DNA from 3 places in the Bradyrhizobium sp. Kon58 genome. Region 2 is predicted to be linked to each of the others. Evidence: predicted binding sites of a transcription regulator. Region 2 holds the regulator's gene; each other region holds the start of a gene.
What was found. The regulator LexA, encoded in region 2, represses DNA repair genes until DNA is damaged. The targets are predictions, from matches to a motif close to TGTTCNNNNTGTGTTCNG.

Region 1 (10,187 bases), on a different contig from region 2:
AGCATGCAGGGCTCGTTCTGGAAGGCTTCGGGGATAAGTCGTTTCCGGGTGGGCTTACTCAGCCGATGTGGGACTCTCTTGCCCCCGAGCAGTTTGTGGCGGCTTGTTCGACGCTCACGACTAGAGCTATTGCGCGAGCTGTAGTCGGCTATTGTGACGGTCTAAACGTCCACACCTTTGTTGGCGAAACCCTAGGCGCTTTGAGTAATTCTCCAAGAGGAACTAGAGAGTTCTACTGGGACACCATTTTTTGTCCTGACGGCTTTGGCGGTCGGACCTATGCGGAGATCGTGAAGGACGACCATTCAGGTCTTGGGGAGAAACTCGTCGTATCGCAATCAATTAAGGCCCTCAAGGCATTCATGAGGTATCGCTTGGCCGCTGAACCGTCTTTGTTTCCAGCGCTATGAACGCATTTGCGGCAATAGTTCGTCTAGCGTTCGCCGAAAGGCCTCCATCCCAAAAGAGTTGTAGATGTAGGCGTTTGCTCGGCGCCCCAGGCTTGAGATCTCCCCCTCTACTGGGGCATCGTATACCTTAAGAAAATCGCGATAGCTGAATTTCAGCGTTCCTGCCTCTCTGGCGCGATACATGTCGAACGCGAGATCCGGTGGAGTCTGCACAAAGAGTAGTCCGATCCCGCCAGCGCACTTTCTTTCTAAGTGCTCGAAGGTGTCGAGATTTCGAATTCCATCGACAATCGTACGATTGCCACCTTCGTGCGCGATTTGGCTCGCTATGGCGTCAGCCAACTTCTTAGTGCCGCCTTCCGCGCTGATGAATTTGTATGCTCGAGTTTGAAATTCCTCTCGTCCAATCTCCCCGATTGGAGGTGATTCCATTAGCGCGCGAACCAACTCCCCAGTCTTGATCAAAGAGCAGTGTAGGCGTTGGCTGAGGTAATTGGCGGTCTCCGACTTCCCCGATCCAATTCGGCCCGCGACAACTAAGATGCGGTCGCTCGCGAAGCGAGAGTTATTTACGATTTCGAGTCTTGCTCGCGTGAAGAGAGTGGACGGATAAAAGCGTCGCAAACATAGCTGCGACCAATATTCGAAATCTGTTATGTCGACCTTGTCCTTTGAAAGATCGATCCATCCCAAGCCTTTGATCGATGAATCGCCCTTCTGCAGCTTCTTGGCTGTGTTCCAATCGGGAAGCCATGCACGGTAAACAACGGCAACGTGCCGCCTTCCGACCTCCGAAGAGTCGTCGTTCAGAACTCCCAAACACTCTAGTGGAACGCTCTGAAAGAGATCGATAGTAGGCTTGTCTGTAAGACTTGCCTCAGCCGAGACCTTGCGTTTCCGTCTGGTTCGGTCTGGCAAAAAAAGCTCTTCCGCGAGCTCTCTGCGTCCGCAAGCTGACAAACCAAAGTCGGCTCGCGAAAGCATATCGAGATCAGCGGCGCTGACGTGGCCACCGAAGCCAATGCACTTCGATCCTCTTAGAAATTCGGCTGCTCGGCTGAGATAGGATCGCTTGAAGAACAGCAAGCGCTGACCACATTGAACCAAGACGTACGTTATGAATTGCTTCGCGTCGTTGTTGACCTCAGCCTCAGCTCGCCCGAGATAGGTGGTAGTTTTTTCGCTAAGAAGCTGCCCGAGTATCAAGGGTGTATCGGTGTCTATACCCTGAAAGGTCAGGACATCGCGATATGCAGGCTCTGGAACGCACAGAACTTCTTCTCGCGGCGTATTTAGTACACGGCGCTCGGCTACGTATTCAGACTGAACTTCGCCCGGCGCAATGTCCGGTTCACTTACTGGTGCTCCTAGCGAAGCGCGAAGGGTAAAGCGCCCGCGACCAGTTCGGACAAATCGTGAGTCAGTCTTTCTGTGTAGGATGTCCATGCTAAGCCGAGCCTGCATGGATTTCTGGGGTGTGCGACCCATTGTGTGGTCGCCAAAGAGTCCTTGCTCGACTCCTCGATCAACAATCTCACCAGCGCTAAGTGGGACACGAGACTTGCTCAACACAATCTCCGCGACACGAAGAAAGGTTTGTCGTTCACCTTCGACGCGCTCGTCGGTCTGATTCTGCACGGCAACCGTTTGTTTTTGGTAACTATGCATTAGGATGACGTGCTTCCGCTCGGCGAGTGCTCTCTCAAAAGCTACCTCGATCTAGGCCGCGCGCGAAGGACGATACGGCCGTCGTTGAGAGGCTCCCAAAAATCGTGTCAATTGATGATCTTAGCGTAGCCTACTCCAAGCGATGCGGCGACATAGACATTTGCACCGCAAAAACAAAAACGGCCGGATCTTCCGATCCGGCCGTCACGCAAAACTTGATCCGGCTGAGCCTACGCCTCGCGACGCAAGCCCTCGCCAATCCGAAAATTCTTAGCTCGCCTTCTTCTCCGGCGCCGGGGTCGGGCCGACCTTCTTCTGGATGGCGCGCTTCAGCTCGAGGGCGCGGGGCGACAGCACGGCGGCCTTGGCCTTGAGCAGGAAGGGATCGAGGCCGCCATTGTGGTCGACGCTCTTGATCGCGTTGGTGGAGACGCGCAGGCGCACGTTGCGGCCCAGCGCTTCGCTGATGAAGGTCACGTTGACCAGGTTCGGCAGGAAGCGGCGCTTGGTCTTGATGTTGGAGTGGCTGACCGTGTGGCCGACCTGGGGGCCCTTGGCCGTCAATTCGCAGCGGCGAGACATGGCAAAATCCTCAATCTTTCCCAACGATGTGCGGCCGCCATTCGGGGCGCCACGGGCAAATTCTCTGTCCTTGCAGGGAGCGGGCGGACGTATAGGGGGGAAGCGGCGGGACGTCAAGGTTTTGGCTGCTGCTTTCGCCTCTCCCCGCCTGCGGGGAGAGGCCGGAATGCGCGCGATCAGCGCGGATTCCGGGTGAGGGGGAGTCTCCGCGAGGGCGCTGTGGGTTGAGTGTACTCAATTCTCACCTCCCCCCAGGAGAGCTCCCCTCACCCCGACCCTCTCCCCGCAAGCGGGGCGAGGGGGAAGAGGCAGCGGAGTGAGGTGCGCGGTTCTAACCCGCCCCGATCACCAAAACGGCAATGATTGTCGCGCCTTACCATCACATAAAGGGCGTATTCGCGCCCGAAGAGTCCAGTGGAGTTCCGGGCGCGGATAGGCCCGGATGCATTGCTTGGCGCGCTTTTTGGCTTAAGTAACAACCGTTCGCGCCCCGATTGGATTGTTTCGTGCTCACAACGCCTCATCTTGCGTCCGGCCTGCGTCCAAATGAGCTGCGCTCAGCGGAGCGGCGCGCAAGGAATCCGCGCGCAAGTCATCCGCGCTCTGCCGGCCGCTGGGTCATGGCGGCCCTTTTCGGGCTGGTTTTGGCGTGGGCGGCGGAGCCCGCGGCGGCGCAAGGCAAGCTCGAGGCGCAATACGAGGCGACGCTGGCGGGCATTCCGGTCGGCAAGGGCGCCTGGAATATCGACATCCAGGACGATGTGTTCGCGGCCGCGGCCTCCGGCGGCACCTCGGGGCTTCTAAAATCCTTCGCGGGCGGGTCCGGCACCGGCGCCTCGCAAGGGCGCGTGGTCAACGGCGCGCTGGTCGCGACCGGCTACCAGGCCTCCACCACCACCTCGAAGAAGACCGAAGAGATCCGCATCACGCTCGACAAGGGCAATGTGAAGGATTTTGCGATTCTGCCAGAGCCGCCGGTCGATCCCGACCGCATCGTCGTCACCGACGCGCATCGCCGCGGCGTCTGGGACCCGATGACGGCCTCGCTGGTGCGCGTCTCAGGCACCGGCGATGTGCTGTCGGCGGACGCCTGCCACGGCAGCGCCGCCGTGTTCGACGGCCGCATGCGCTACGAGCTCAAGCTCGATTTCAAGCGCATGGAGAACGTCAAGGCGGAGAAGGGCTATCACGGCCAGGTCGTGGTCTGCTCGCTATATTTCGTGCCCATCGCCGGCTACATCCCCGACCGCCCCGTGATCAAATATCTCGCCGCCCAGCGCAACATCGAGGTCGCCTTCGCCCCGATCGCCGGCACGCGCATCCTGGTCCCGTTCTGGCTGAAAGTGCCGACCCCGCTCGGCCCGGCCATGCTGGAAGCAACCAGCTTTATCACCACGGCCCAGCCGCCCAGGGTCGCGAAGACGCAGTAGGGCCTGGCTGTCGTAGCCCCGGCCTCGCTGCCGTAGCCCGGATGGAGCGCAGCGCAATCCGGGTTCTTTGCTTGGCCCCCGCATTGCGCTCCGCTCCATGCGGGCTACGGACTTCCCTTTTGGCAAAAATAAACATCAATGAATTCAACGACATGCCTACTGTGCATGGGGTTGTTTTCGCACTTTTTGTTTGGAGGGGTCGAGAGCCGGGAATCCATTTGACTCCTCCCCGATTCTGATTCGACTCCGCGCCGTCCCCAGCTTTAACAATTCCGCCATCGAAACGTCGCTTGTGCGGCAGGCCAAAACTCCATCTAGTGCGAACCCAATAAGCCTCCCGCGACATCTTGCGTGAACGGAACAGGACTCAAGGGGGAGTCATCGATTCGGCCGCGATTCGTTCTCAACTCGTTCCGAAGCTTAAAGCCAACGGGAAAAGCGTCGCAAAGTGAGACAGTTGCGCGGGATTTGGGGAGGGGCGCCGCATTCTCCGCCGTCATGCCCCGGCTTGACCGGGGCATCCAGTACGCCGCGCCCTCTCGGCTTGATCTGCGCCGCCTCTGGAATACTGGATCGCCCGGTCGAGCCGGGCGATGACAGCAGTGTGTGAGGCCGGCCCTTCGCGCCACCGCCCCAAAACAGCACTGACATTCGCCCCAATCGCCATTACCTAATCCCCCAGATGCCTTTTTCCTCCTCCCCCTTCGCTTCCGAGCGGCTTCCCGGCGCCGGCGTCACTGCGGTGCTTGGTCCCACCAACACCGGCAAGACCCATCTCGCCATCGAGCGGATGCTCGCGCATCCCTCCGGCATGATCGGGCTGCCGCTGCGTCTGCTGGCGCGCGAGGTCTACAACAAGATCGCAGCCCGGGTCGGCCCCGATGCCGTCGCGCTCGTGACCGGCGAGGAGAAGATCAAGCCGAAAGCGCCGCGCTATTGGGTCTCGACCGTCGAGGCGATGCCGCGGGATCTCGACGTCTCGTTCCTGGCGGTCGACGAGGTGCAGATCGCATCCGATCTGGAGCGCGGCCACGTCTTCACCGACCGCATCCTCAACCGCCGCGGCCGCGACGAGACGCTGCTGCTGGGCGCTGCCACGATGCGCCCGATCATCGAGCGGCTGCTGCCCGGCGTTTCCATGATCACCCGGCCGCGCCTGTCGCAGCTGGAATTCGCCGGCGACCGCAAGATCACGCGGCAGCCGCGCCGCACCGCCATCGTCGCCTTCTCGGCCGACGAGGTCTACGCCATCGCCGAGCTGATCCGCCGCCAGCATGGCGGTGCCGCCGTGGTGCTGGGCTCGCTGTCGCCGCGCACCCGCAACGCGCAGGTGGCGATGTTCCAGAACGGCGAGGTCGATTACCTCGTCGCCACCGACGCCGTCGGCATGGGCCTCAATCTCGACGTCGACCACGTCGCCTTTGCCTCCGACCGCAAGTTCGACGGCTATCAGTTCCGCCGCCTGACGCCGTCCGAATTCGGCCAGATCGCCGGCCGCGCCGGCCGCGCCACCCGCAACGGCACCTTCGGCACCACCGGTCGCTGCGCGCCGTTCGAGCCCGAGCTCGTCAATGCGCTGCAGAACCACACCTTCGATCCCGTGAAGGTTTTGCAATGGCGCAATTCGAAGCTGGATTTCGCCTCCCTTGGCGCGCTCCAGGTCTCGCTGAACCTCGCCCCCGGCCATGAGGCGCTGACGCGCGCGCCCATCGCCGAGGACATGCGCGTGCTCGACCACGCCGCCCGCGACGCCGAGGTGCGCGATGTCGCGCATGGCAAGGACGCCGTGGAACGGCTGTGGGAGGCCTGCCAGATCCCCGATTATCGAAAGCTGTCGCCGGCCGCCCATGCCGAGCTGGTCACCACGCTCTACGGCTTCCTGATGCGCAAGGGATGCATCCCCGACGCCTGGTTCAGGACCCAGATCGACCAGGCCGACCGCGTCGACGGCGATATCGACACGCTGTCGGCCCGGATCGCACAGATTCGCACCTGGACCTTCGTCGCCAACCGTCCCGACTGGCTGAAAGACCCGGAACGCTGGCAGGGGATCGCCCGCGAGGTCGAAAATAAATTATCGGATGCGCTCCATGAACGCTTGACTGAGCGTTTCGTTGATCGCCGGACCAGTGTATTGATGCGCCGCCTGCGGGAGAACACGAGCTTGAATACTGAAATCGGCAAGACCGGCGAAGTCATCGTCGAAGGCCATGTCATCGGCCGCCTCGATGGCTTCACCTTTGCACCGGATGCGGCGGAAGCCGGCTCCGATGCGAAAGCGTTGCAGGCTGCAGCGCAGGCCGTGCTCGCCGGCGAGATCAACGCGCGCGCCGAAAAACTGGGCAATGCGCCGGACGAGCAGTTCGTGCTGACTTCGGAAGGCATGATCCGCTGGACCGGCGACGCCGTGGCGCGGCTCTCTGCCGCAGAGGACGCGCTGCATCCGCGCATCCGCATCATCTCCGACGAGCGGCTCACGGGCGCGCCTCGCGACAAGGTGCAGGCCCGGCTCGAGCTCTGGCTCAAGACGCATATCGAAAAGCTGCTCGGGCCGCTGTTCGAGCTCAGCAAGGCCGAGGACGTCACCGGCATAGCCCGCGGCATCGCCTATCAGCTCGTCGAGGCGCTCGGCGTGCTGGAGCGCCCGAAGATCGCCAACGAGCTCAAGGACCTCGATCAGCCCTCGCGCGCGACCTTGCGCAAATACGGCGTCCGCTTCGGCGCCTATCACCTCTATTTCCCCGGCATGCTCAAGCCGGCCGGGCGTGCGCTGGCCGCGCTGCTCTGGGCGCTGAAGCAGGACAATGTCGATCCCTCCGCGCTGTCGGGCGCGCAGCATCTGGCAAGCTCGGGCCGCACCTCGTTCCCGGTCGACAAGCAGCTGCCGCGCGATGCCTATCGCGTGCTCGGCTACAAGCAGGCCGGCGAGCGCGCCGTGCGCGTCGACATCCTGGAGCGCCTGGCCGATCTGATCCGTCCAGCGCTGGCCTGGCGCGAGAACGCGTCCGGCGAAAAGCCCGCCGGTGCGTTCGACGGCCGCAGCTTTGTCGTGACGCAGGCGATGACCTCGCTCACCGGTTCGGCCGGCGAAGACTTTGCATCCGTGCTGCGTGCGCTCGGCTATCGCATGGACAAGCGCCCGCCGCTGCCGGCGAAACCGGTTGTTGCCGAGGCGGCTGTTGCTGAAGCCTCCAGCGAAGAGACGCCCGCAACCGAAACGCCGGCCGAGGACGCCGCAACGCCCGCGGACACCGCGATCGAAGCCGCCGCCGAGCCTGTGACCGTCGAAGACGCGCCCGGCATGGAGCAGCATGACGAGCCCGCGCCTGAAGAGCCGGCGCTTGAGGCGTCCGTCACGCCGGAAGACGCTCCCGGCATCGCGCCACCTGCGGAAGAGGCTGCGGCAGCCGTTCAAGCTGCTGAAACCGCTCCCGCCGAAGCTGTCCCCGCCGAAACCGCGCCTGCAGAGACTGCTGCAACCGAAGCCGCTGCGTCGGCCGATGCGGCGGCACCTGTGGAAGCCGCGGCCACCCCCGCTGAACCCGAGCTCATCGAGGTCTGGCGTCCCGCCGGCCGTCACGACGATCGCAAGCCGCGCCACGAGCGACATCGCAACCAGCGTCACCAGCCGCGTCCGCAGGCGGCTGCTGAAGCAGGCGCTGCGCCTGCCGAAGGCGAAGCCGCGCCTGCCGCCGACGGCGAGAAACGCGGTGAGCGCCATCGTCATGGCGGTGGTCATCGTCGCGATTCTGGTCGCGATGGCGGCAGGGATTTCCGCAAGCCGCGCGAAGGCGGCACCGAAGCCGCGCCGCGTCCGGAGGGGCGCGACGACAAGAACCGCCGCTTCGAGGGCAAGAATGGCGGCAACAAGGATCGCGACAACAAGGATCGCAACAAGGGCAAGTTCGGTGGCGGCGATCGCGACAAGGGCCGCGACAATCGTGGCCGCGACCGCGACAAGGGCCGCGACCGCCAGGGCGGACCCTCGCTGCGTCCCTATGCATCGAGCGCGACCCCGCGCGAGCGCGATCGTCCGGTCGATCCGAACTCGCCGTTTGCAAAACTCGCTGCGCTAAAGGAGCAGCTGTCCGGGCGTAAGGAGTGAGCCCACGACCGAGCGGCAGCGCATCGACAAATGGCTATGGCACGCGCGGGTGGTGAAGGCGCGCACCTCCGCTGCCGAGCTTGTCGAGTCCGGCCATGTTCGCGTCAACGGTGCACGCGAGAAATCGCCGGGGCATGCGATCAAGATCGGCGACGTGCTCACCGTCGCGCTCGATCGCACCGTGCGCGTCTTGAGAGTCATCGCCTTCAACGAGCGCCGCGGCGATGCCGCCTCGGCCCGTGTGCTCTACGAAGAGCTCAGCGAAGGCCATCCGAATTCTCAGCGCAATTAATTGCGCTTTGAATTCATTTCTTGGTCGATCAAGCGCATAAAGCCGTCATGATCGGCCGTTCCTGAGCTTGCGGCGCCGGGCCATCCGCGCTACGCAAGCCGCGACTTTTAAAAGAGCTTTTCGGAGCGTTGGATGACTTACGTCGTCACTGAAGCGTGCATCAAGTGCAAGTACACCGACTGCGTAGAGGTCTGCCCAGTCGATTGTTTCTACGAGGGCGAGAACATGCTCGTCATCCATCCTGACGAGTGCATCGATTGCGGCGTGTGCGAGCCGGAATGTCCCGCCGATGCCATCAAGCCGGACACGGAACCGGGCCTGGAAAAGTGGCTCACGGTCAACGCCGACTACGCCAAGAGTTGGCCGAACATCACCCAGAAGAAAGAATCACCTGCCGACGCCAAGGATTTCGACGGCATGGAGGGCAAGTTCGACAAGTATTTCTCGGCGAACCCCGGCTCCGGCGACTAATTCGGGTCAAACTTAACCCTATTAGCGTCGTTATCGCCGAAAACCAGCCCTTAAGACCCCTAAATCATTGATTTTTGCGGGAAATGTGCTATATTGGGCACATTGAGCCGAACCCTGGTTAGCCCCGTCGGCCCCGTTGGGTTCCCGTGAAACCAAATGTCGAACAGGGGCGTGGCAGTTTCCGCGCGCAGGCTGTGTCACAGAAAACGCGTAAAAAGAGTACTTCAGCGAAGGCTTCCCATAAGGACGCCAAGAAAGTCGCCGCGGCCAGCCGTAGCGCATCCAAGGGTCGGACCGCGACGAAGGCGCCGGCTGCAAAGTCCTCGAAGAACAAAAGAAGCGCAATGCCTAATAAGACTGCCAAGCCGGCCGCGAAAGCGACCGTTGCCAAGCCTGTTGCCGCCAAGCCTGCCGCAAAGCCCGCTGTTGCAAAGACGCCCGCTGCCAAGGCTCCCGCTGCCAAGCCCGCCGCGCCGAAGGCTCCTGTTGCTGCTGCTCCCGCCAAGGCCCCTGTCGCTGCCGCCAAGCCGGCCGTGAAGCCCGCGGCTGTTGCGCCGAAGGTCGAGGAAAAGAAGGTCGTGACCCAGCGTCAGGGCTTCAAGGCCAACGAATTCGTCGTCTATCCCGCTCACGGTGTCGGCCAGATCCTGGCCATCGAGGAGCAGGAGATTGCCGGCGCGAAGCTCGAGCTGTTCGTCATCAACTTCATCAAGGACAAGATGACACTGCGCGTGCCGACCGCCAAGGTCGCCAATGTGGGCATGCGCAAGCTGTCCGAGCCCGCGCTGGTGAAGCGTGCGCTCGAGACCCTCAAGGGCCGCGCCCGCGTCAAGCGCACCATGTGGTCGCGCCGCGCCCAGGAATACGAAGCGAAGATCAATTCGGGCGACATCGTCGCGATCGCGGAAGTGGTGCGTGACCTCTATCGCTCCGAGTCGCAGCCGGAGCAGTCCTACAGCGAACGCCAGCTTTATGAAGCCGCGCTCGACCGTCTCTCCCGCGAGATCGCCGTGGTGCAGCACTCGACCGAGACCGAAGCGGTCAAGGAGATCGAGGCCCAGCTCGCCAAGAGCCCGCGCCGCACCGGCGCCAAGTCCGAAGCCGCCGAAGGCGAAGCCGATGCGGACGCCGAGGGCGATAGCGACGAAACCGATGGCGGCGCCACGGTCGCCGACGAGGCCGCGTAAGCCTCTCGCGCGTTCATCGCAACAGATCAAAAGCCCGGCCGG
Region 2 (10,187 bases):
CGATAGGGCACGCCGACGCCGAAATTGATCCCGACCTTGGCCGCGTCCTCCCAGCGCAGAAAACTCCTGGCGTCGTGCAGGTCCTTTATGATCAGCGGCAGGCCCGCCTTCCAGGTGCGGCCAGGCAGGCCAAAGCCGCGAGGAAATTTGGTGTGGCGGGAGTTGAATTCAAACATGTCGGCGGTGCCGTAATAGCCGTCGACAAGCCCCATCTCGTGGGAGGCATCAGGGTCGTTGTGCCAGAGCTCGATCGCCCCGACATGCGCTTCGTCCTCGCCGCAGAACAGCACCATGACGGCTTGCAGGAATTCACCCGCAAACACCGGCACCGCGACGCCGCAGGTGAGGCCGGCCGCGAGCGCCTGATCGGTCCGTTTGAAATATGAGTTGGCGAATTTGGTGAGGATCACGGGGTGGCCCGCGGCCCAGGCCTTGCCCGGAAGTCCCTCGTCATATCCGAAGTGCAGCTCTTCGCTGACGGCCTTGAACGCGGACAGCCCTTCGCCATAGAGACCGCCACCAAACTCCAGCCGCGTGCGCGTCCGATCGGGCACCCAGAGTTCAACGACGCGAAGGAAGGTTTTCATCGAGCGTGTCCGCCGTCTCAAGCCCTGACAGCATCGGTCATTTGGCTGCGAAGCGGACGTTCAAAATTCAGGCAGGGCGGCTCAAACTTCGTGCGGCGGAGAGGTGCGGGCTTGGTCCATCCGATTGGATTTCGCGGACGCGAGCCATACCATCTCGCCGGCCACGGCCGGCGATGGCAATTCAATCCTAACCCCCCGACCTCGTAGCCGGGGGAGGCTGTGTCAGCCGATCGGCAGGTGCCTGACGGTCGGCTGCCGGTCGGCGATAATCTGCGCCTTGTGCTCTCGCTCGGCGACCGACTGAGTTACCGGCAGCTGCAACACGGTCGCGCGCTGACCTTCGACGAGCTGCGTCACCAGCACGTATTTGCCGTCCGGGAATTCGATCGCGTCATGATGGCGGTCGGGAACGTGCGGGTCGATCTTGCCGAACTTGCCCACGCGGGAATTGATGGTGCGCGTCCAGATCCAGCGATTGTCGTAGCGAACGTCGTCGGCGAAGGCGAGCTCCGTTCCCGGCAGCAGGCAGACGGCAACAGACGGATCGGCTGCCGAGGCGAAGCCGCGCGTCGAGGTGCCGCGGAAGCTTGTCGTGACGATCGTCTCGCCGACTTCGGCGGGGCGCGACGCGACGGCATGCAGGCTGTAGTCACACATCGGGTGCTCCTCATGCTGGGATAGCAACCCGCGTCTCTTAATCGAGGCGCAGGCCTCTATCAGAGTTGAAGCATGAACGCTCTGCTTGGTTGTGGGCAAATCTGCGGCTGCTTTCCGCGAGCCGCGATCACATTATCTTTCCCGAATTCAATAGGAACAAAGCGAGTTGCGATGCATTCGGGAGGCGCGTGCGGGAATATCGCCGGCTTGACTGCAACGGTCGAGCTTGGTCGCCGGCCGCTGTTTCCTCGAACACTTGCGCCGCGAACCAGTGCCGCTTCGTGGGCGTCGCGAGGAGCCAGCGCCGAAGGAGGGGCCGGATAGTCTGTGCAGAACCAGAAAGACTACCCAGCCGGAGCGGACGATGATCCGTTCCAATTTCTGACCGGCGATGCCGATCGGAAGCGCGCGAGGCGCCAAGCACCTCCGGCATGAAGTACTCCCGGTATCAAGGACGCCCGGTATCAGTACTTCCGGTAAAGCCCGATCAGCTTGCCCTGAATCTTCACCCGGTTGGGCGGCAGGATGCGGACCTCATAAGCCGCGTTGGCGGGCTCGAGCGCGATCGAGGCGCCGCGGCGGCGGAAGCGCTTCAGCGTCGCTTCCTCGTCGTCGATCAGCGCCACCACGATGTCGCCGGTATCGGCGCTCTCGTTGCGCTGAATCAGCGCCATGTCGCCGTCAAGGATGCCGGCCTCGACCATGGAATCACCGCGCACTTCGAGCGCGTAATGCTCGCCCGAGCCGAGCATGTCAGGCGGTACGCTGATAGTATGGCTGCGGGTCTGCAACGCCTCGATCGGCGTGCCGGCCGCGATGCGGCCCATCACCGGTACCGCGACGGGACGTTCGCCGTCGTCCGCGGGCAGGCTGGAGCTCGCACGCACCTTGCCGAGATTGCCCTCGATGACGCTCGGCGTGAAGCCGCGGCGGCTGCCGGCGGCTGCCTGGAGCTCCGGCAGCTTGATGACTTCAATCGCACGGGCGCGGTTGGGCAGGCGTCGGATGAAGCCACGCTCCTCGAGCGCCGTGATCAGGCGATGGATGCCCGACTTCGAGCGCAGATCGAGCGCATCCTTCATCTCGTCGAAGGAGGGCGGCACGCCGCTTTCCTTCAGACGTTCACTGATGAACCGCAGAAGCTCGTATTGTTTGCGCGTTAACATCTCGACCAAAGTCCCCCGGTTGATGTCGTCCGATTCCGAGACGCAGAGTTCGGCAATAAGCCGCTACATACTCGAAACAAATCATGAACGGACACTATATGTTCGATACATGTTCCGCAACTGCTTAATTTACCGTGAACAGAGCAAAGTTCGCGGAACGCGCATTGCCGGACGCTCAGACGGGGAGCCGCAACACTTCGCAAGCCGTGCCGGCTTCGGCCTTCGGCGCGAACGGTGCGCGCACGAGAAGTACCTGTGCTGCAGCGAGATTCGCAAGCAGCGAAGAGTCCTGATGGTTGACGGGAAGAACGACGCGCGTGCCATCGTCACGCTCCTCCAGATGCGCGCGCAGATAGTCCTCGCGCTGGTCGTTGGCGCCGACGTCGCGGCCGAGCACGGCGCGTTCACTGCGATGGTGAATCACCGAACGGCCCGACAGGGCGCGAATCAGCGGCACCATGAACAGGAACGCGCACACGTAGGACGACACGGGATTGCCCGGCAGGCCGATCACCTCCATTGCGCCGAGCCGCCCGTGCATCATCGGCTTGCCTGGCCGCATCGCGATCTTCCAGAACGCCATCGCAATGCCTTCGTCCCGCAGCGCCTGCTGGACCAGATCGTGGTCGCCAACCGATGCGCCGCCGGTCGTGATCAGGATGTCGGCGCCGCTCTCGCGGGCGCGGCGGATGCCGGCGGTGGTGGCGTCCAGCGTGTCGGCGGCAATCCCGAGGTCGATGGTCTCGGCGCCCTCGCTGCGGGCGAGCGCGTGCAGGGCGTAGCCGTTGGAGTAGACGATCTGGCCGTGGCCGGGCGTGGTGCCCGGCATCACCAGCTCGTCGCCGGTGGCGAGAATCGCGACTTTCGGACGTCTGAAAACGCCAAGGTGCGGATGGTTCATCCCGGCGGCGAGCGCGAGGTCGCGCTCGGTGAGACGATTTCCCTTGCGCAGGAGCACGTCGCCCTCGCGGAAATCGACGCCTGCGGGGCGGATGTGCCGACCGGCGATCGCGGCTTCCTTGATCGTGATGCGCTTGCCGGCAGCGACCGTGTCCTCCTGGATCACGACGGCGTCCGCGCCACCGGGAACGACGCCGCCGGTGAAGATCCGCACGGCCTCGCCGGCGCCGACCGTCCCCGCGAACGGTCGGCCTGCCGCGACTTCGCCGATGACGGTGAGCTCCGAATCGATCGTCGCGGCATCAGCCGCGCGCACCGCGTAGCCGTCCATCGCCGACATCGCCTGCGGCGGCTGCGTGCGCCGCGCCGCGACGTCACGCGCGAGCACGCGATGGTAGGCCTCGTCGAGGGAGATCATTTCTTCCGGCAGCGGCTCTGCACCCGCCAGCACCGCGGCAAGCGCGTCAGAAACCGGCATCAAGGCCACGGCGAAAACTCCTGCTCGGCACGTTCGGGCGAATGTTCCGCAAATCTTCTAGCCGAGCGCGGGCGCAGAGGCAAAAACGGCTGAGCGCGCGCAGTCATCCCGCCGCTTCACATTGTTCCGAAGGCAGGATCGCGCGCGTCGTGGCATGATCCGAAGAACCCGACAGATCGGCAGGAGAGTGGTCATGGAAGGGCGAGAACGACGAGCGCCCCGGGCCTGGATCGATCAGCTCCCTGGCTGCCCGGGAGTTACGTCGGGCGCCTTGGGTCCCTGATCCTTGTCGGGCAGCGGATCGGCCTGGGATTTCAGGTCGGCCGCCTTGCTCACGAGCTTGGCGGAAAGCTCCGAATCTGAAGTTGTCCTCGCGAATTCAAGAAGAAGAGAGGCCTGCTTGGTGAGGTAGGTCTTGCCCAGCACGATGATGCATCCGTCCGTAGAAGTCCCAACGGACTCTAAGAGTCCGGAAGGTGGTATTCCGTTCCGGGAACTCTGTATAAAAATGCACAAAGTGATTGGGTTCCTCAGTTTTTTCCAAAATTGTTCCCGTTGGGCCGTGGCGCCAAGGGTTTCGCGACGACGCCTCGTCGTCAGATGCCCAATGCCTTCAATGCGTTCCCGACGTCACGCGGCGAGGTCACATGCACCGCCGTCAAGCCGCGCGCCCGCGCTCCCTCGATGTTTTCGGCAAGATCGTCGAAGAACACGATGCGCCCGGCGGGCACGCCGATCGCCGCAACGACGTGGTCGAAGGCATCCGCATCCGGTTTGCGCAAGCCGATGCTGGACGACAAATACAGCTCGCGGAAATGGCCGAGGACGCCGGCATATTCCCTCGAGAAATGGTCCACGTGCGGCCGATTGGTGTTGGAGAAAGCGTAGAGCGGCATCTGCTTCGCTGCGCGCGGCAGCAGCTCGGCGATGTCAGGCATTTCGCCGGCGAAGATCGCGTTCCAGCCTTCCAGGAACTGCGCGTCCGAAATGCCGATTCCGAGCGAGGCTCGCAATGAGGCGAAATAATCCTCATCGCTGATCTTCCCCATCTCGTGCAGCCGATAAGCTTCGCTGTCCCGCACATAGCGCGCGACGATGGCTTCAGGCTTGCAGCCGGCATGTCCCGCCCAACAGGCGATCGCCTTGGAGAAATCGATATCGAGCACCACGCGGCCGAGATCGAACAGAAGCGCATCCGCGCTGTCGGGAGAGAGCGATGTCACCTGCGTCCTTTCACTCAGTATCGATACGGCTCGTGGTCGAACAGCGGAAACGCGCTGAACACACTCGGCGCGTTGGTTGCGGTCGCCTGGTGCAGGCAGGATTTGTTGACCTCGGCGAACGAGGTCGCACCCAAGAGGCCGAGGCAGCGCAGCACTTCGTCCTCGAGCAGCTCCAGCATGCGGGCCACGCCGGCTTCGCCGGCCGCCGCCAGCGCCCAGCATTGCAGCCGGCCGATGCCGACGAGGTCGGCGCCCGCCGCGATCGCCTTGACGATGTCGGTGCCGCGACACATGCCGCCATCGACCATGATCTTGGCGCGGCCGTTCACGGCGTCAACGATCTCGGGCAGCACGTGCATGGCGCCGCGACCGTGATCGAGCTGACGGCCGCCATGGTTGGAGACGTAGATCCATTCGACGCCGTGATCGATCGCGATCAGCGCATCCTCTGGCGTCGCGATGCCCTTGAGGATCAGCGGGATCTTGAACTTGTCCTTGATCATCTTCACCGTCCGCCACTCCAGACCCTTCTGGTAATCGCCGCCGGTGGCGCGCAGGCGGCTCTCGCGAACGTAGCGCTTGGCGATGTCACGTTCGCGACGGCTGTAATGAGCGGTATCGACGGTCAGGCAGAAGGCGGCATAGGCGTGCTTCTCAGCCCGGCTGACGACGTCGGTGACGAAGGCGTCGTCGCCGCGCACGTAGAGCTGGTAGAGGCGCAACGCGTCCGGCGCAGCTTCGGCGGTCTTTTCTAGACCGGGCTCGGACACCGAACTGAGCATGTGCGCCGCACCGAAAGTGCCGCAGGCGCGTGCCACGCTCGCCGCACCATCCGGGTCGAAGATCTCGAGCGCGCCGACGGGGGCGAGCACCACGGGCAGGCGCATCTTGCGGCCGAACTGTTCGACCGAACCTGTGACCTTGCGGACATCGCGCAGCACGCGCGGGCGGAAGGCGATCTCGTCCAGCGCCATGCGGTTGCGACGCATCGTGGTCTCGGTCTCGGCCGCGCCGACGATATAATCCCAGGCATTCTGGTTGAGGTTGGAACGCGCTTTCCGGATGAATTCATGCAGATTCTGGAACGGCTCGGTGCTGGCGCCGAGCTCGACATTCCTGTCCGGTTGGATGCGGGGTGCTTCGTTCATTGTTATCCTCCCGAGAATTTGAAGCCTTCCCTCATCGCCTAACCCGTCTATGGCGCCAAAACCATCCTAAAATGGCATGGCTGCGAGGCGTGGGCCGGCCGGCCGACCCCCGCTGCGCACGAACCGGGTCCTGCAACGTTGCCGAAAGTTTAGTTCCGGACGAAGGATTTTTACGCTGTACCCGCCAGCGTGGCATCCCGGCCTTGAAGAAACCAGAATGGTATTGTGAGAAGCAGGCTGGATCGCCATTTGCATGGCGGCTCTCCAGCCCCACCGAACCGCGAAGCAAAAAGGCCAGCCTATCCATGCGGAAAACCCTGCTGTTTCCACTGGGCGCGCTCACCGGAGCGTGTCTGACCCTTCTGGTAGCCAGTCCGCACGGCGGCGTGTGGGCGGCACGGGCGGCAGCGAGCGCGGATGACGCCTATTCCAAGCTCAATTTGTTCGGCGAAGTGTTCGAGCGGGTGAAGGCGAGCTACGTCGAGAAGCCTGACAATGCCAAGCTGATCGAAGGTGCGATCACCGGCATGGTGACCTCGCTCGATCCGCACTCGCGCTACATGAACGACAAGGCCTGGACCGAGATGCAGGAGACCACCTCCGGCGAGTTCGGCGGGCTCGGCATCGAGGTCACGATGGAGGACGGCCTGGTCAAGGTCGTCTCGCCGATCGACGACACGCCGGCCTCCAAGGCAGGCATCATGTCGGGCGACCTGATCAGCAAGATCGACGGCGATGCCGTGCAGGGCATGACGCTCGAGCAGGCCGTCAACAAGATGAAGGGGCCGGTCGAGACCCAGACCAAGCTCACGATCGTGCGCAAGGGGGCCGACGCCCCGCTCGACGTCGCGATCAAGCGCGAGATCATCCATGTGCGCCCCGTGCGCTTCCACGTCGAGAACGGCGATATCGGCTATATCCGCGTCACCTCGTTCAACGAGCAGACCACCGATGGCCTGAAGAAGGCGATCGCATCGATCTCCAAGGACGTTCCGCCGGAGAAGCTGGTCGGCTACGTTATGGACCTGCGCAACAATCCGGGCGGATTGCTCGACCAGGCCGTGTCGGTGTCGAGCGCGTTCCTGCAGCGTGGCGAGGTCGTCTCGACCCGCGGCCGCAATCCGGAAGAGACCCAGCGCTTCACCGCGCATGGTGGCGACCTCACCAAGGGCAAGCCGCTGGTGGTTCTCGTCAATGGCGGCTCGGCCTCGGCCTCGGAGATTGTGGCCGGCGCGCTGCATGACCACAAGCGCGCCACGCTGATCGGCACGCGCTCGTTCGGCAAGGGCTCGGTGCAGACCATCATTCCGCTCGGCACCGGCAACGGCGCGCTGGCGCTGACCACGGCGCGCTACTACACGCCCTCGGGCCGCTCGATCCAGGCCCAGGGCATCGCGCCCGACATCGAAATCCTCCAGGACGTGCCGCCCGAGCTGAAGGGCCGGATGGACACCATGGCGGAGTCCCAGATGCGCGGCCATCTCCAGGCGGCCGATGGCACCGAGCAGACCGGATCGCAGTCCTATGTTCCGCCGGAAGCCAAAGACGACAAGGCGCTGCATACGGCCTACGACTTCCTGCACGGCCAGACCGCGAATGCGGTCGCCGCCAAGCCGGCGCCGAAGGCTGCGGTGCCGAACTAGCCTTGCGACTTCCAGGCATCGCCCGGGAGCGGATGACCGCTCCCGGGCGAATTCGTTTGGGGACGCGGTCTCACCTCGGGTTCGTGGCCGCAAAGGTGGCCTCGTAGCAGCCATCGCGCTCGGCCCAGCGCCGGGCGCGAAGTCGCAGCGATGCGACTTCAAGGTTCAGTTTGACCGAGCGCTCGGTCTTAACTGTGTCTCGGTCTTAACTGTGTCATGGCGACGCCGGAGATCGCGAGCAGCCCGCCGATCATCAACTTTGAAGTCATGTGTTCGCCAAGGAACATCACGCTCGACATCAAGGCGAACACCGGAAGCAGCAAACCGAAGGGCGCGACGCGGCCCATGGAGCAACGCCCGATCAGCCAGAACCACAGGCCAAACCCGACAATTCCCCCGATAAAAATCGTATAGGCGAGTGCCAGCCAACCACGTCCATCTGCCGTGACGAGGCTCGCGAGTTGTCCATGTTCAAGGAGCAGCGACATCAACATGACCTGCGGCACCGTGAGCAGCGAGGACCATCCCATCAACATCAGGGGGTCAAAAGGGCCGTAGCGTTTCGTCAGGACATTGGACACCGCGAATGCGAAGGCTGCCCCGACCACGAGCAGCAGTGGAAGCGCGTTTGCGGACGGGCCGGGCTCCGCCGCCAACACGACCACGCCGACGAATGCAAGCACCACCCCAGCGGAAGTGGTGAGAGACGGCCTCTCCGCGAGCAGCGGCCACGCCAGCAGGACGGTGAAGGGCGTGGCGAGTTGATAGACGACGGCCGACATGGTTCCCGAGCCGAGCCCAAGGCCGACATAGAAGAGGCCGAAGTTCAGCCCACCGAGGAAGATCGAAATAGCTGCGATGGGGCCGAACTGCTGACGCGCGGGCTTTTTTACGAACGGAACGAGCAGCAGCGCGATGGCCAAAAAGCGTAGCGCGAGGAAGAAGAGGGGCGGAAACTCCGTCACCCCCACTTTGATGGCGACGAACTGGTAACCCCAGAGCAAGGGGACGGCCACCGCACAGACGATCTGGATGGCAGACATGGCATTCTTCCTTTCAAGACCGTTTGGTCTATATATTGGCGCGCCAACGGCGGATGCGGCCGAAACCTGATGAAACGGGTTGTCTACCTGATGAAGCGGTCGAGGAGAGCGTCAACGGTGGCTTGCGACGTGATCCGCGCCGGTGCCGTTTTGCCGACGACGCGCAGCCCCTCGACGAAACAGACGAGAATTTTCGCGGCAGTTGAAGGCTCGACAGCATCGGCCAGCTTGCCCGCCGCCTTCGCTCGGGACAGCGCATCAGCCACCCTGGCTTCCATGGCTTTGAAAAAGCTCCCGATGCGGCGATCAACTTCAGCGTCACGGCCAGCCAGCTCCATGGCCGTGGCCACCAGCAGGCATCCGCGCCGGCCATTGGCGCCGCTCGTTCGGTCGACGTAACCGGCAAGATAGGCCCGCAAGCCGTCGATCGGCTCTCGGCGGGGGTCGAGTTCGACATCCATCCGTGTCAGGGCATCGGCGACGTAGCGATCAAGCGCACGCAAGAACAGCGAGTGCTTGTCTCCGAAAGCGGCATAAAGGCTGCCACGCGAGAGCTTCGTCGCCCGGAGAAGGTCGGGTAGCGCCGTGGCGTGATAACCGTGCGACCAGAACACGCCCATCGCCTGCTCGACCGCAGCTTCCGCGTCGAAACTTCGGGGACGGCCACGGGGTAATTGCACAGGGGTTTGGCGGCGCATTGCCGATATATAGACCGAATGGTCTTTAATTCCTAGGGGGCCCGCCACCGCCGTTTGGCCGTCCGCCGACGTTTCTGCTTGGCCTCCCGAACCGACAATTGCGCCTGTGTGAGACCAGGCTCTAGCCCGCCTCGCGGCGGCGGCCTTCGTCGGCGCCGCGCTGGGCGAGACGGCTGCGATGAGCTGCGAACAGCTCCAGCACCTTTTCGGCCGGCTTCGCCGCACTGAATAGATAGCCCTGCATCTCGGAGCAGCCGAGTGCGCGCAGCAGACGCTGCTGCTCCTCGGTCTCGACACCCTCGGCCGTAGTGGTCATGCGGCGGGCGGCCGCGAGATTGACGACCGCCTGCACGATGCTGGCGGAGCCGTCGGGGCCGGCGATGTCGTTGACGAAGCAGCGGTCGATCTTGATCTTGTCGAACGGGAAGCGGTGCAGATAGCTCAGCGAGGAGTAGCCGGTGCCGAAATCGTCGAGCGCGATGCGGACGCCGATGGCGCGGAGTTGATGCAGGATCGCAAGCGCCGTGTCGTCGTCGCGGATCAGCACCGCCTCGGTGATTTCGAGCTCGAGCCGGCTCGCCGGCAAATTGGAGGCGGCAAGCGCCGCCATGATCTTCAGCGCCAGCGTGCCGCTCTTGAATTGC
Region 3 (10,187 bases), on a different contig from region 2:
GAACCGGCCTATGCGACGCTAGCAAGGCTGGCGCGTCAACTGACTGAACAGGGCTTTATGATCGTTACGGGCGGCGGCCCCGGTGCGATGGAGGCCGCTCACGTCGGCGCAACTTTCGCGGGCGCCGACGATGCGGCCTTCTCGGCGGCGCTGTTCATCCTCGGGAAGGAGCCCCTGCTTCCTGTGCTGGATCAGCTCGTGACCAGCGACGGAGGGGTCGCGCCGGGCCACGAGACCCAATTCGACGACGCGAGGCGCTGGATCAACGCCGCTCTGGACGCCAGGACGCGTGCACCGGCCAAGCCGAGCCTCAGCCTCGGTGTGCCCACCTGGCTCTATGGTCAGGAGCCGACCACGCCCTTTGCGACGCATTACGCTAAGTTCTTCCTCAATAGCATTCGCGAGGAGACACTCATCACCAACTCGCGCGCCGGCATCGTCTACGCCCGGGGTAGCGGCGGCACGATGCGCGAAATCTTCGAAGACGCCGAGCGAAACTGCTACGTCCCTGACGCAAAATCGTTCACGCCAATGATTTTCTTCGACGAAGACCGCTACTGGCAACGCGATGCCGAATACGATGCGAATGGTGATCCCATTCCGTCGAAGAAGGGCGTCAAGGTCGACGACACCGTCCGCAACCTGTTCACCTTGGCGAGAGCTCGCAAGAAAGATGGCGCGGCCTGTCTGCTCAAGGTCAGATTCACGGTAGACGCGAAGGAGATAGGCGATGTGCTGCGGCTTCATTCTGGCATAGCGCTGCAGAACTTGATGTTTGCGCTGGCCGACGAGCCGATGAAGGTGTCGACCAGCTTCCTGAGCCGAGCCTGACGGACAAAGGGTCACATGCCCATCGAGGGGAGGAGGCATCGCCATGCCGGTTGCGGTTTCGAATACGGTCAATGGAACTCAGATACGAGCAACTGCCTATCATGATTGCGACGATGTCCAGCTCTTTTGGCGCGTCTCCAGCGGTGGTGCTTCGGACGTACCGATCCCCGGATGCCTGGGCTTCATGATTGAGCGCCAGCGCCAGGTGGGTGGGAATTGGTCGCCCACGGAGATCCTGCGCAATCGCGTGGGCTTTACCGATCAGCCGGCCGCTGATGGCGCTGATGACACAAATAGCTCAAGGCCGTCGAATGTATGGCCTTTCCAAAGATACGAATGGACGGATCACGGCGCCAACAACGGCCAGACGGTCCGCTATCGGATCAATGCGGTAGGATCGTCCGGGGAGGGCATTGTCGGAGAAAGCACGCTGGTGTCCTTGGCGGATTCCGGCTGGACCGAAGCCATCGACGTGAATGGCCAAGCCGGCAACGGCATAGAGGCGTATTTTAATCGCGGCTTCGTCATGTCTCAATTCGTCGCACGCATCGCGCGTGAGAAGAACTGGAAGCCGCGCGACATCAAGGATCACATAGCCGACCTCGAAGAGCCTTTGAGGCGATTTCTCTCGGGTGAACTTCGGTTGGCGCTCCTGCGCTTGCTCGATGAAGTCATCGGGGATCCCAGGCTGGAGCTTTATCTGGCGATTTACGAGCTCTCGGATGAGGAACTGATCGCGCGGCTGAAGCTTTTGAAGCGTCGCGCGCACCTGGTGCTCTCGAATGGCTCCGACAAGGGGGGCGACGGCAACGCGGATGCCCGCGAGGAGCTGAAGGCGGCCGGCGTTGACGTCCACGACAGGATCCTCGGCTCAAAGGGCCTGGGTCACAACAAGTTCGTCGTCGTTGTGTCCACCAAAGGCGACGTCGCAACGAAGGTGTGGACCGGAAGCACGAATTGGGCGCCGACCGGCCTCTGCACGCAGGCCAACAATGGAATTCTGTTTGTCGACCCAAAGATCGCCGGATTGTATTTCGAGCAGTGGGGCCGCCTGAGAGATGCTGGCAGCGACTTCACGCCGGATCTCGTGGGCGACAACGCCAAATCGCCGCGTCCGGCGAACGGGACAGACGTCTGGTTCACCCGGGTCCGAAGCAAGTCGAAGAAGAACGTCGGGAAAGGTATCGACATCGAGGCGCTCATTGAGCTCGTGACGGGCGCCAAGGACATGATCCTCTATGTGATGTTCCAGCCCGGTCCCGATCCACTCGCTGATATTGTCGCAAGGGCCTCAGAGATCTACGTCAGGGGTGTCGTCAGCACCGTCACGTCGGATAACCGCGAAAAATTCTCGCTGAGAGGTGTAGATACGGAGTCCCATGAGTTTGAGACGGCTCTGGTGCAGCCCGAAGGCGTCGTGAAGTCCTTTTCGGACTGGATTGGGGAAGTGACGCGCAGCCAGTTTCTGTTTCCCAACCAGAACCCGGGCATCGGCCATGCGATCACGCACTCAAAGATGATCGTGATCGACCCCTTTTCAGACGACTGCAAGGTGGTCACCGGATCCCACAATTTTTCCGGCTCCGCCAGCGAGCAGAACGACGACAATTTTGTCGTGGTGCACGGCAATCGATCTCTGGCGGAGGCGTACAGTGTCGCCTGTCTTGCCACCTATGAGCACTATTCCTGGCGTGCCTACGTCAAGCGGCAGTTCGATCAGGGCAAGGTACCGTGGTCGCACTTGTCGGACGATCCCGCGTGGCAGGGCCGCTATCTATCCGCTTCGCGCAAGAAGCACTTGGCAGTATGGTGTCCACAGTAGCGTTCAATAAGGCACTGCGACGGTGAGTGGTGCGATATCCTTTCACTAGCGAATGGTTTCACGAATGGAATTGGATGCAAAGCCGCCCGTCGAAGGCAGGAATTTCCGTTTCACGATCCTGGGTGGCATCGGCGTGACCCGCATTACCGTCCGGCTGAGCGGGAAGGTGGTGCACGAGAGCGATTGTCCCGACCCGCCGTGTCACGAAGAAATGCGGATGCCGCAGGGCGCGGGCGGCGCGGAATTGGTCGTGATCGCCAAGGATTCGACCGGAAAGGTCCTGGAACGGAAATTCATTGTCGGCAGAACGGAAGGTCAGGCGGGCGGAGCCATGTCAGCCTGAGATCCTCTCCATGAGCGCGCTTCAAGAGTTTTTTCAAGAGCTGTCCAAGCTGCAGCCAACTACGTTGACGGCCGTAACAGCCGTCGTAGGTGCGACCGGCGCCGTGATCGTTGGCGTCATTACAGGGGTGATCACCAAGTTCGTCATAGGCGCGCGCGACAGGCAAGATAGAGAAGTCGAATGGCGTAAGCATGCAATCGAGCTCACCAAGCTCGACCTTGACCGGAAGCTCAAAACTCGCGCGCCGGCAGACACACGGCCACTGAGGCCGAGCATCCTGGATTTCTTGGCCAACTATCGCGATCTGCAGGATCTCGATAAGGCCTCGCCGCGTGATCTTTATGCGACTATCCTGGCGATGCGGATCAAGAAGCAATATGCAACAGCGCCCGAATCGTCGCCCAAAGAGCCGCCCGCGGCTACCGAGTACGAAGATTGATGCATCGTTCCCGCGCAAGTAACTTTCTGACTAAGGCCAAAGGTGGTTCACGATCTCGGCGAGACGGGCTCCCGCCTTGGCAAGCTGCTGCCGCTTGATAGTATCCGCCGACTGAAGGTACGCGGCTCGATCCGAGAAGGAGATCGTCCACTTCCTGGGACCTATCTTGGTGTAGGTCACATTCGACATCGCCTGTTTCGCGACCGCGATCGTGTCCGTGGCCCAAATTGCTGACCAGTTCTCGATGCGGTCCGTATCGGCCGGAACGGCCTTTGCGACGTTCACCAAAGCCAGCGGGGCGGTGTCTCCCAGTCCCAGGCATGATGGAACGCGTCGTTTCCGACCGTGATGGCTTTATCGTGGATCCAGTTGCCGCCCGCGGTTTCGGTCGACGGATCAATCGTGTGCGTGACGTCCGGATCGGCCAGGCTTCCGTTGGGATCGAGGTACGGCGCAGTGACGTGAAGGGGCTGTGCCATGTCGCCCACCAGATGAGCGACTATCAACAGAGCCTCCTTCTTGTCTTTGATGTCGAAGGGTGGCGGCGCCGGCCTGCCAAGCAGCACGGCGATCGCGGCGTTGGTAGCTGCGACCAGATCATGATCATTGGTACCCGCATCGTTTCGATCGAACTTGTCGCGCTGAACGGCCACGTCGTCGAAGTGGTACGTATTGTGACAGCCAAGATTGGCGGTCGCACTCGCTCCTTCCGGATAGACGCAATCGATCCAGTTTCGGCCGGCGTAATCGACCATAGCCTTGCGGTCGTTCGCGAAGGGGGTGCATGGAGGTTCGTATTGAGGATCCACAACGTAGGCGAGGCTGCCATCGTTTTGCCTGTGCACGCTCTTCACGCAATCGAGCCATGGCCCGGCTTGCCGTAGATCGACGCCCAGCAAGGTCTTCACCTGCTGCTTGGCATTCGGGGTCAGGAGCTGGTCAGCAATGGACCCGACCAAGCGGTGTCCGTCGGGTCCCCAAGCGGATGCGGGCTTTGCCAAGAAGAGGCTCAAGAGCACAACTGCGCTGGCGGTAATTTTAGCCATGACGGATCCTCGGGTGGGGAAAAGTTCAACACTTCGTTCCATTCATGAGCCCACGGTCGCGGCGATCGCGATCGTGTTGGCGAGCGCCTCTGCCATCCGGCGGGCGCTCCAGTCACTGTGGTGGAGGCGGTCGGGATCGGTGGGATCGACCATCCGGTCAAAGGAGATCCGTTCTGCCTCATGCCACTGCTTCATCAATGCGAAGCGGCGGAACACGTTGACCGGGAAGCCGGCCCGGCTGGCTGCCGTCTCAATCAATGCCACCATCCGGTGTGCTCGCTCCTCCATTGCCGGAGTGAGCACGGCCGGCACGTACTGAAGATCCATGAGCACGACGTCCATCAATTCATTTGCGAACATCGCGAGACCGCGCTGGATCGCGCCGGCGGTGGCGTCGAGATCCTGGCTCTTCCAAACCGCGTTGGTACCAACCTGCCAGACCACGACCGATGGCCTCTCGCCGAGTACGTCGCCTTGAATCCTTCGTAGCTCGTCTGGAGCTTCTTCACCGCCGACGCCGCGGTTGAGAATATCGAAGTTCCTGCCCGGAAAGCTTGCGCGCAGCGCCCGCTCGAGACGCTGCGGATAGGGCACGATGTCGCCTTCACCCGCCGTGGTGGACGAGCCGATCGCGACGATCTTGATCGCTCCGGCGCCGGCCAAGCGTCCCGACAGCCACCGCATGTGGTGCTGAAACCGCATCGGTTGGGCCGGAATGGCGCTCTGATCGACTGCGGGCATGAGGTTCACCTACGCGCTCGAGAGTTTCGATGGAGTTTGGTGCCGAAATGTGACAGGGCGATTACGCTATCGCAGTTGCATTCGACTATTATCAAGCCGTGTTGGATCTCGATCGCGGATACGCGGCTAGTAGAAATCTTAACCACTCAAATTTACGGCGGCTTTGCCGGAGGCGGCGGAACTGGTACTGGGCTGGGCGCGACGCTTGTAACGGGGCTCGAAGGTGACGGCATTACATCGTGCAGAGTGTGGACACCGGCGGCAACGAGAGCTCCGATCAACAGTCCATAGACCACAAGCAGTACGCCGCGGGTCTCCCGATAGTTCTTCATCGCTTGTTCGATCGGCGTTTCAGCGATTTCTTCCCGCTCGCGAACGGAGATGTAACTAAAAAGACTTTGCATCCAGCTCCGTCGGGACGAGGCTTGGCTTTGGAAGAACGCGCCATTGATCCGCCACTGCAACGCGAACGACAGACCGATGAATACGGCGGCCGCAAAGTAGAATAAGGAAGAGATGAGAGGACCCGGTGTCTTGGCCGCATCTCCCAGGATCTTCAGTATAAAAGGCGCAGCCGAGACGGCCAGGTCGCGCCAGAGCGTAGCCGCAAGATCCTGCGCCCGTTGCGCTACCTTCTGAGTTTCATCAATCACGGTCTTGCGGAGATCGGCGAGCGCCTTCAGAGTCTCGCGGCTCGATGATTGGACGTGAGCTTCATAGGCAGCTTTGGCCGCCTCAAGCGCCTGCTCCAATGTCGTGGCGAGATCTTGCTGAGGACGGCTCGCCCGAGCCAACTCACCGGAAAAGAGCAGGTGGCGTGCCTCGACATCTGTCCCCGAAAGAAAAACCCAGTTGGCGGATTCAGTCAATCGAGAACGAGCGCCGGGCAGGGCAGGATCATCGGCTCTAATGCGATAGATCGGAGGCGTCGCCGCCGCTTGCAGCCAGACCTGGCCATCCTCGAGCCAGGCGCGGGAGACGAGACCGCCCAACAGTCTGCGGGCAGAAACCGTTTCCCAAGCTTGATACGCCGGCGATGAAACCGCTGGCGCGGCCAATAATAGCCAGGGATTGAGATCGGTAACGATTTCACGGTCGGGGACGAAGTCACGAACATAGCGAGTGGGGTCGATAGACCCAAGCAAAGGCTCGGGTCGCGGTGGCGTTTGCGCGAAATCCCATGAAGCGAACTCCAATCCTCGTGCGCGAAATGCCTGAGTGGAATTGAAGTCGGCGATCGCAAGGCGCGGAAGAACAGTTCGCTGCGCCAAATATTGTGGGATGTCGGACTGGAAGATAAAGAAGGCGCAGCCGTCGGCAGTTGGCTTTCCGAGCGTGATCACGATCTCGCGGGTCGAATCAAAGATATCAGCCCCAACGAGATCACCACCCAGACCCGGATTATAGACTTGCAAGGACGAGAACGGCGGTGGGACGTCGTCGACGAAGCCGAGCCAGGCGACCTGCGCATCGACCGACGGTAGCCGGCCTCGCAACACGAGGGCGTCAATACGTTCGTCCGCCACGGCGCCGTTCGCGACAAGCTCACGTACGCGTTCGACCAGATGTGTTGATCTCGAAGTCATCGAGTGTGATCTTGTCCCTGATGATAATCTCGCCCCTGTCGCGGTTCACCGAAATGACTGAAGACATCAAACCGACAGGGAAGGTCAATTTGACCCCGCTTGCCGTCTCAACGCGACGGTTCTTGGGAGCCTGAATTGCGTTCTTTTGGAGCACGAACGATTCGCCCGCCATTCCTTCCCGCTTCAGCTTTGCTTTGAAGTCGGTCAGCACGGGGCTATCATCAGGCAGCGGCCCGAAAATGCTCTTCAGCCAATTTTCAGCACTTTCGCCGTCGACAGAACCGCCTGACTGGCTGGCGTCGTAGAGGCGTTGCGCCAGATTTTTCATCGTGTCCTGCGGAAGTATGTCTTTGTGCTTGTGCGCAATGTTGCGCGTGACCTCGACGATTGTCCTTGTCAGCTCCTCTTCCGTTCGCTGGCGTCGCACGAGCAAGAACTGTTCGAAATAGGCCGCAGGCCGTTGCGGATTTTGACGATCGACAACGCAGATTTCGTCGCGCTCTTTGCCCAGCTTGATGAGCGCGGCCTTCTGTAGGGCGTTGCGGTTCTGGACAAAAGTCCGTTCAATCTCGCCGAAGGTCGGCTTCGGCTTGCCCGAACGCCCGCGGCTGACGTCGTAGTCGTAGCTGAGAACCTTTTCGTCCTCGAATTTCAGAAGTGCATATAACCGGCCACCTGAACAAGACAGCGAGAAGATCAAGAAGGCACCGACAGCCGTGCTGCCTCCGTGAGCCTCATTGAACGCTGTCGCGAGTTTCTCGCTTTCCTCCTGGAAAGTTGCCCTATCCCGGCTGATCCGCGCCAGTTGCGCCCTCACCGGCGCGTCCGCGAGAAACTCGTATCGGTTTCCGCTGTTGACCGATCGGACGCGGCCCAGGAAAAAAGCTGCGTGTCGACCGGCATCGAACGCAGCCAGTAGCTGAAAATGTTCCTCTCCCGGGCCGACAATATGAAAAACGCTCTGATCGATGCGCAGGCTTTCGAGTTCCTGCTCAGTAAGGAAGGCCATTTATCACCATAGAACAAAAAGAGAACGAGCGCAATCGCGCCGCTCTTTTATTCCAAAATTTGCGTCGTGTTCCGTTAAGAATCTTGCATCTTGTTAAGAATTCCACCCCCAACGAGTGGCCACGCGCCGGTCTGTTGAACAGTGAACGAGGCCGCCACGCGCCGCTAAATGCCTTGCTGGTTCTCTCAAAAGCATTCCTTGGGTGGGACCGAGGGAGAACTCCAACGTCTTCGCGAGGACATTTCACATTTACCGTGTTGTGTGAGTGTTTTTCACGGTGTAAAAGGTTTTTGCGGCTCGAAGGCCGAGTTGAGAGTGAAATTCACGATCGAGAACGTTTTTCACGGATCTGGGACAATGCAGACAAAGTTTTCAGGACCAGTGTCTGTTATTCATGACCGGCGGCTGCCGGAGATCGCAACTCCTGTTGGCTATGCTGCGCTGGTTGACGCCTACAGCCTATCCGTCCCGGTCCCGCGCGTGCTTTCCGCAATCGGAACAAAGCACCGGATCATTGAGCAGGAGGGGTGGCGCATCTACACGCCGCGCCATGCGCCGGACGCGACGCTTGAGGGGCATCTCACCTTCGCTCTCAAGAATGAAGGACTAGACCTTGCAATCCTGAAACGGCTTTTCCTCACTGTGAACGAGGATGAGATTGCGGATCTTGTGAGACAGAAGCCGACCGGTCTGTATACGCGTCGTATCTGGTTTCTGCATGAATGGCTGTTGGGCCGCCAATTCAACCTGCCTGCGGCAGATAAAGTCTCTTACGTCGACGCCGTCGATACCGAGCTTCAACATGCGACCTCCGGGCAGAATTCGGCACGACACCGCGTCCGGAACAATTTGCCAGGAACGCCGGAATTTTGTCCGCTTGTTTTCAAGACTGCAGCGCTGAGCGAATTTATTGCGCAGGATCTCAAGGAGCGCGCCCGTGTCGTGGTGAGCCAGGTTCCGAAGGATCTGCTGGCGCGAACCGCCGCCTTCCTTCTTCTCAAGGATTCAAGGTCAAGCTACGTCATTGAAGGAGAGAGACCGCCACAGGACCGTATCCAGCGATGGGGCCGGGTCATCGGTGAAGCGGGACGGGCACCGCTCGACGAGGCGGAGTTTCTACGCCTGCAGCGCATCGTGATCGGCGATGAGCGCTTCGTGAAACTTGGCTTCCGTAACGAAGGTGGTTTCGTCGGCGAGCATGACCGCGAGACGCAGCGACCTATCCCGGATCATATCAGCGCGCGTCACGAAGATATCCCCTCCCTCGTGCGCGGACTGATCGCGTTCGATCATGCGGCGGAAAACGAGCTTGATCCCGTCGTCGCTGCCGCCGTGCTCGCCTTCGGGTTCGTTTATATCCACCCGTTCGAGGACGGCAACGGACGCATTCACAGATACCTGATGCACCATGTTCTGGCACGGCGCGGATTCAATCCCGCCGGGATCCACTTTCCGGTTTCCGCCGCGATTCTCGAGAAGATCAGCGAATACAAGACCGTTTTGGAAAGCTATTCGACTAGATTGTTTCCATGTGTTGAATGGGAGTCGACCCCACAGGGTAACGTCAAGGTCTTGAACGATACCGGTGATTTTTATCGTTTCTTCGACGCGACGCCCCACGCCGAGTTTCTGTACGAATGCGTGCAGAGGACCATCGAACAAGATCTTCCAAAGGAAACGCAGTTTTTGCGGAGCTTTGATACCTTCCGCGCGGGCATCGAGAACATGATCGAAATGCCGGAGCGGACGCTCAATAAGCTCTTCGGATTCCTGCAACAGAATGGAGGACAACTCTCAAAGCGTGCCCGCGATAACGAATTCTCCGAACTAACGCCGGATGAAGTCACGAGGATTGAGGAGCTTTATCAAGCGTCCTTCTCGAAAGACTCTGGAAGCGCGAGTTGAGTATGTCCGTGCGGCCGGCACTTCGATGGCTCGCGATCGATGGCGAAGTTCATTTTGCGTAATTTGCCGCATTGCGACGGACGGTCTGCAAGCAACATGGACGCCAGGTCAGACAGCATTGCATCACCTGTGTCGGCCCGACCAACGGTCAAAAGAAGTATCACCGAGCGCGAACGTCATATCTGGAGAGCCCCTTTAGGTGTGGGCGACGGTTCGGCTGAACTCGGGGGCCTTGATTGCGACTGCATCACAAGACGAGTCACAAAGCCTAGGCCTGTTGCTCCAATTCGGGCTCCAACGTGGTTGTCTTGATTCTCTCGACAATGAATTCGAGATCAAGCGGGCGTACGGCGTGGTCGGCTTCGACGAACTCCTTGTCTTTATCGACAATTTTACCTCAGCTTGCCCTCATTTGGGAGGCAGCGAGCCAAAACTCGCGCGCGTTGCATATTTACAACCCGCGCT

Region 1: the regulator LexA is predicted to act here: its motif matches at 4,489-4,506, upstream of AC0L20_RS29970 (helicase-related protein).
Region 3: the regulator LexA is predicted to act here: its motif matches at 7,827-7,844, upstream of AC0L20_RS22235 (nucleoid-associated protein).

What each region holds. Positions count from the first base shown of each region.
Region 1 is NZ_JBVVOT010000025.1:5,790-15,976, forward strand. Features, by position in the region: gene AC0L20_RS29950 (non-canonical purine NTP pyrophosphatase) at 1-410, shown strand, start outside; gene AC0L20_RS29955 (HTH domain-containing protein) at 405-2,078, opposite strand; gene rpmB (50S ribosomal protein L28) at 2,349-2,660, opposite strand; gene AC0L20_RS29965 (DUF3108 domain-containing protein) at 3,281-4,090, shown strand; gene AC0L20_RS29970 (helicase-related protein) at 4,773-8,195, shown strand; gene AC0L20_RS29975 (RNA-binding S4 domain-containing protein) at 8,218-8,487, shown strand; gene fdxA (ferredoxin FdxA) at 8,620-8,958, shown strand; gene AC0L20_RS29985 (CarD family transcriptional regulator) at 9,303-10,145, shown strand.
Region 2 is NZ_JBVVOT010000007.1:89,946-100,132, reverse strand. Features, by position in the region: gene AC0L20_RS14905 (GAF domain-containing protein) at 1-587, opposite strand, end outside; gene AC0L20_RS14900 (hypothetical protein) at 810-1,244, opposite strand; gene lexA (transcriptional repressor LexA) at 1,709-2,410, opposite strand; gene AC0L20_RS14890 (molybdopterin molybdotransferase MoeA) at 2,586-3,797, opposite strand; gene AC0L20_RS14885 (hypothetical protein) at 4,023-4,214, opposite strand; gene AC0L20_RS14880 (HAD family hydrolase) at 4,385-5,011, opposite strand; gene AC0L20_RS14875 (alpha-hydroxy acid oxidase) at 5,026-6,159, opposite strand; gene AC0L20_RS14870 (S41 family peptidase) at 6,465-7,802, shown strand; gene AC0L20_RS14865 (DMT family transporter) at 7,991-8,845, opposite strand; gene AC0L20_RS14860 (TetR/AcrR family transcriptional regulator) at 8,929-9,543, opposite strand; gene AC0L20_RS14855 (bifunctional diguanylate cyclase/phosphodiesterase) at 9,665-10,187, opposite strand, start outside.
Region 3 is NZ_JBVVOT010000013.1:181,025-191,211, forward strand. Features, by position in the region: gene AC0L20_RS22195 (SLOG cluster 4 domain-containing protein) at 1-831, shown strand, start outside; gene AC0L20_RS22200 (phospholipase D-like domain-containing protein) at 875-2,653, shown strand; gene AC0L20_RS22205 (hypothetical protein) at 2,724-2,996, shown strand; gene AC0L20_RS22210 (hypothetical protein) at 3,007-3,435, shown strand; gene AC0L20_RS22215 (hypothetical protein) at 3,466-3,720, opposite strand; gene AC0L20_RS22220 (S1/P1 nuclease) at 3,717-4,481, opposite strand; gene AC0L20_RS22225 (SGNH/GDSL hydrolase family protein) at 4,524-5,222, opposite strand; gene AC0L20_RS22230 (hypothetical protein) at 5,375-6,808, opposite strand; gene AC0L20_RS22235 (nucleoid-associated protein) at 6,768-7,817, opposite strand; gene AC0L20_RS22240 (Fic family protein) at 8,175-9,722, shown strand.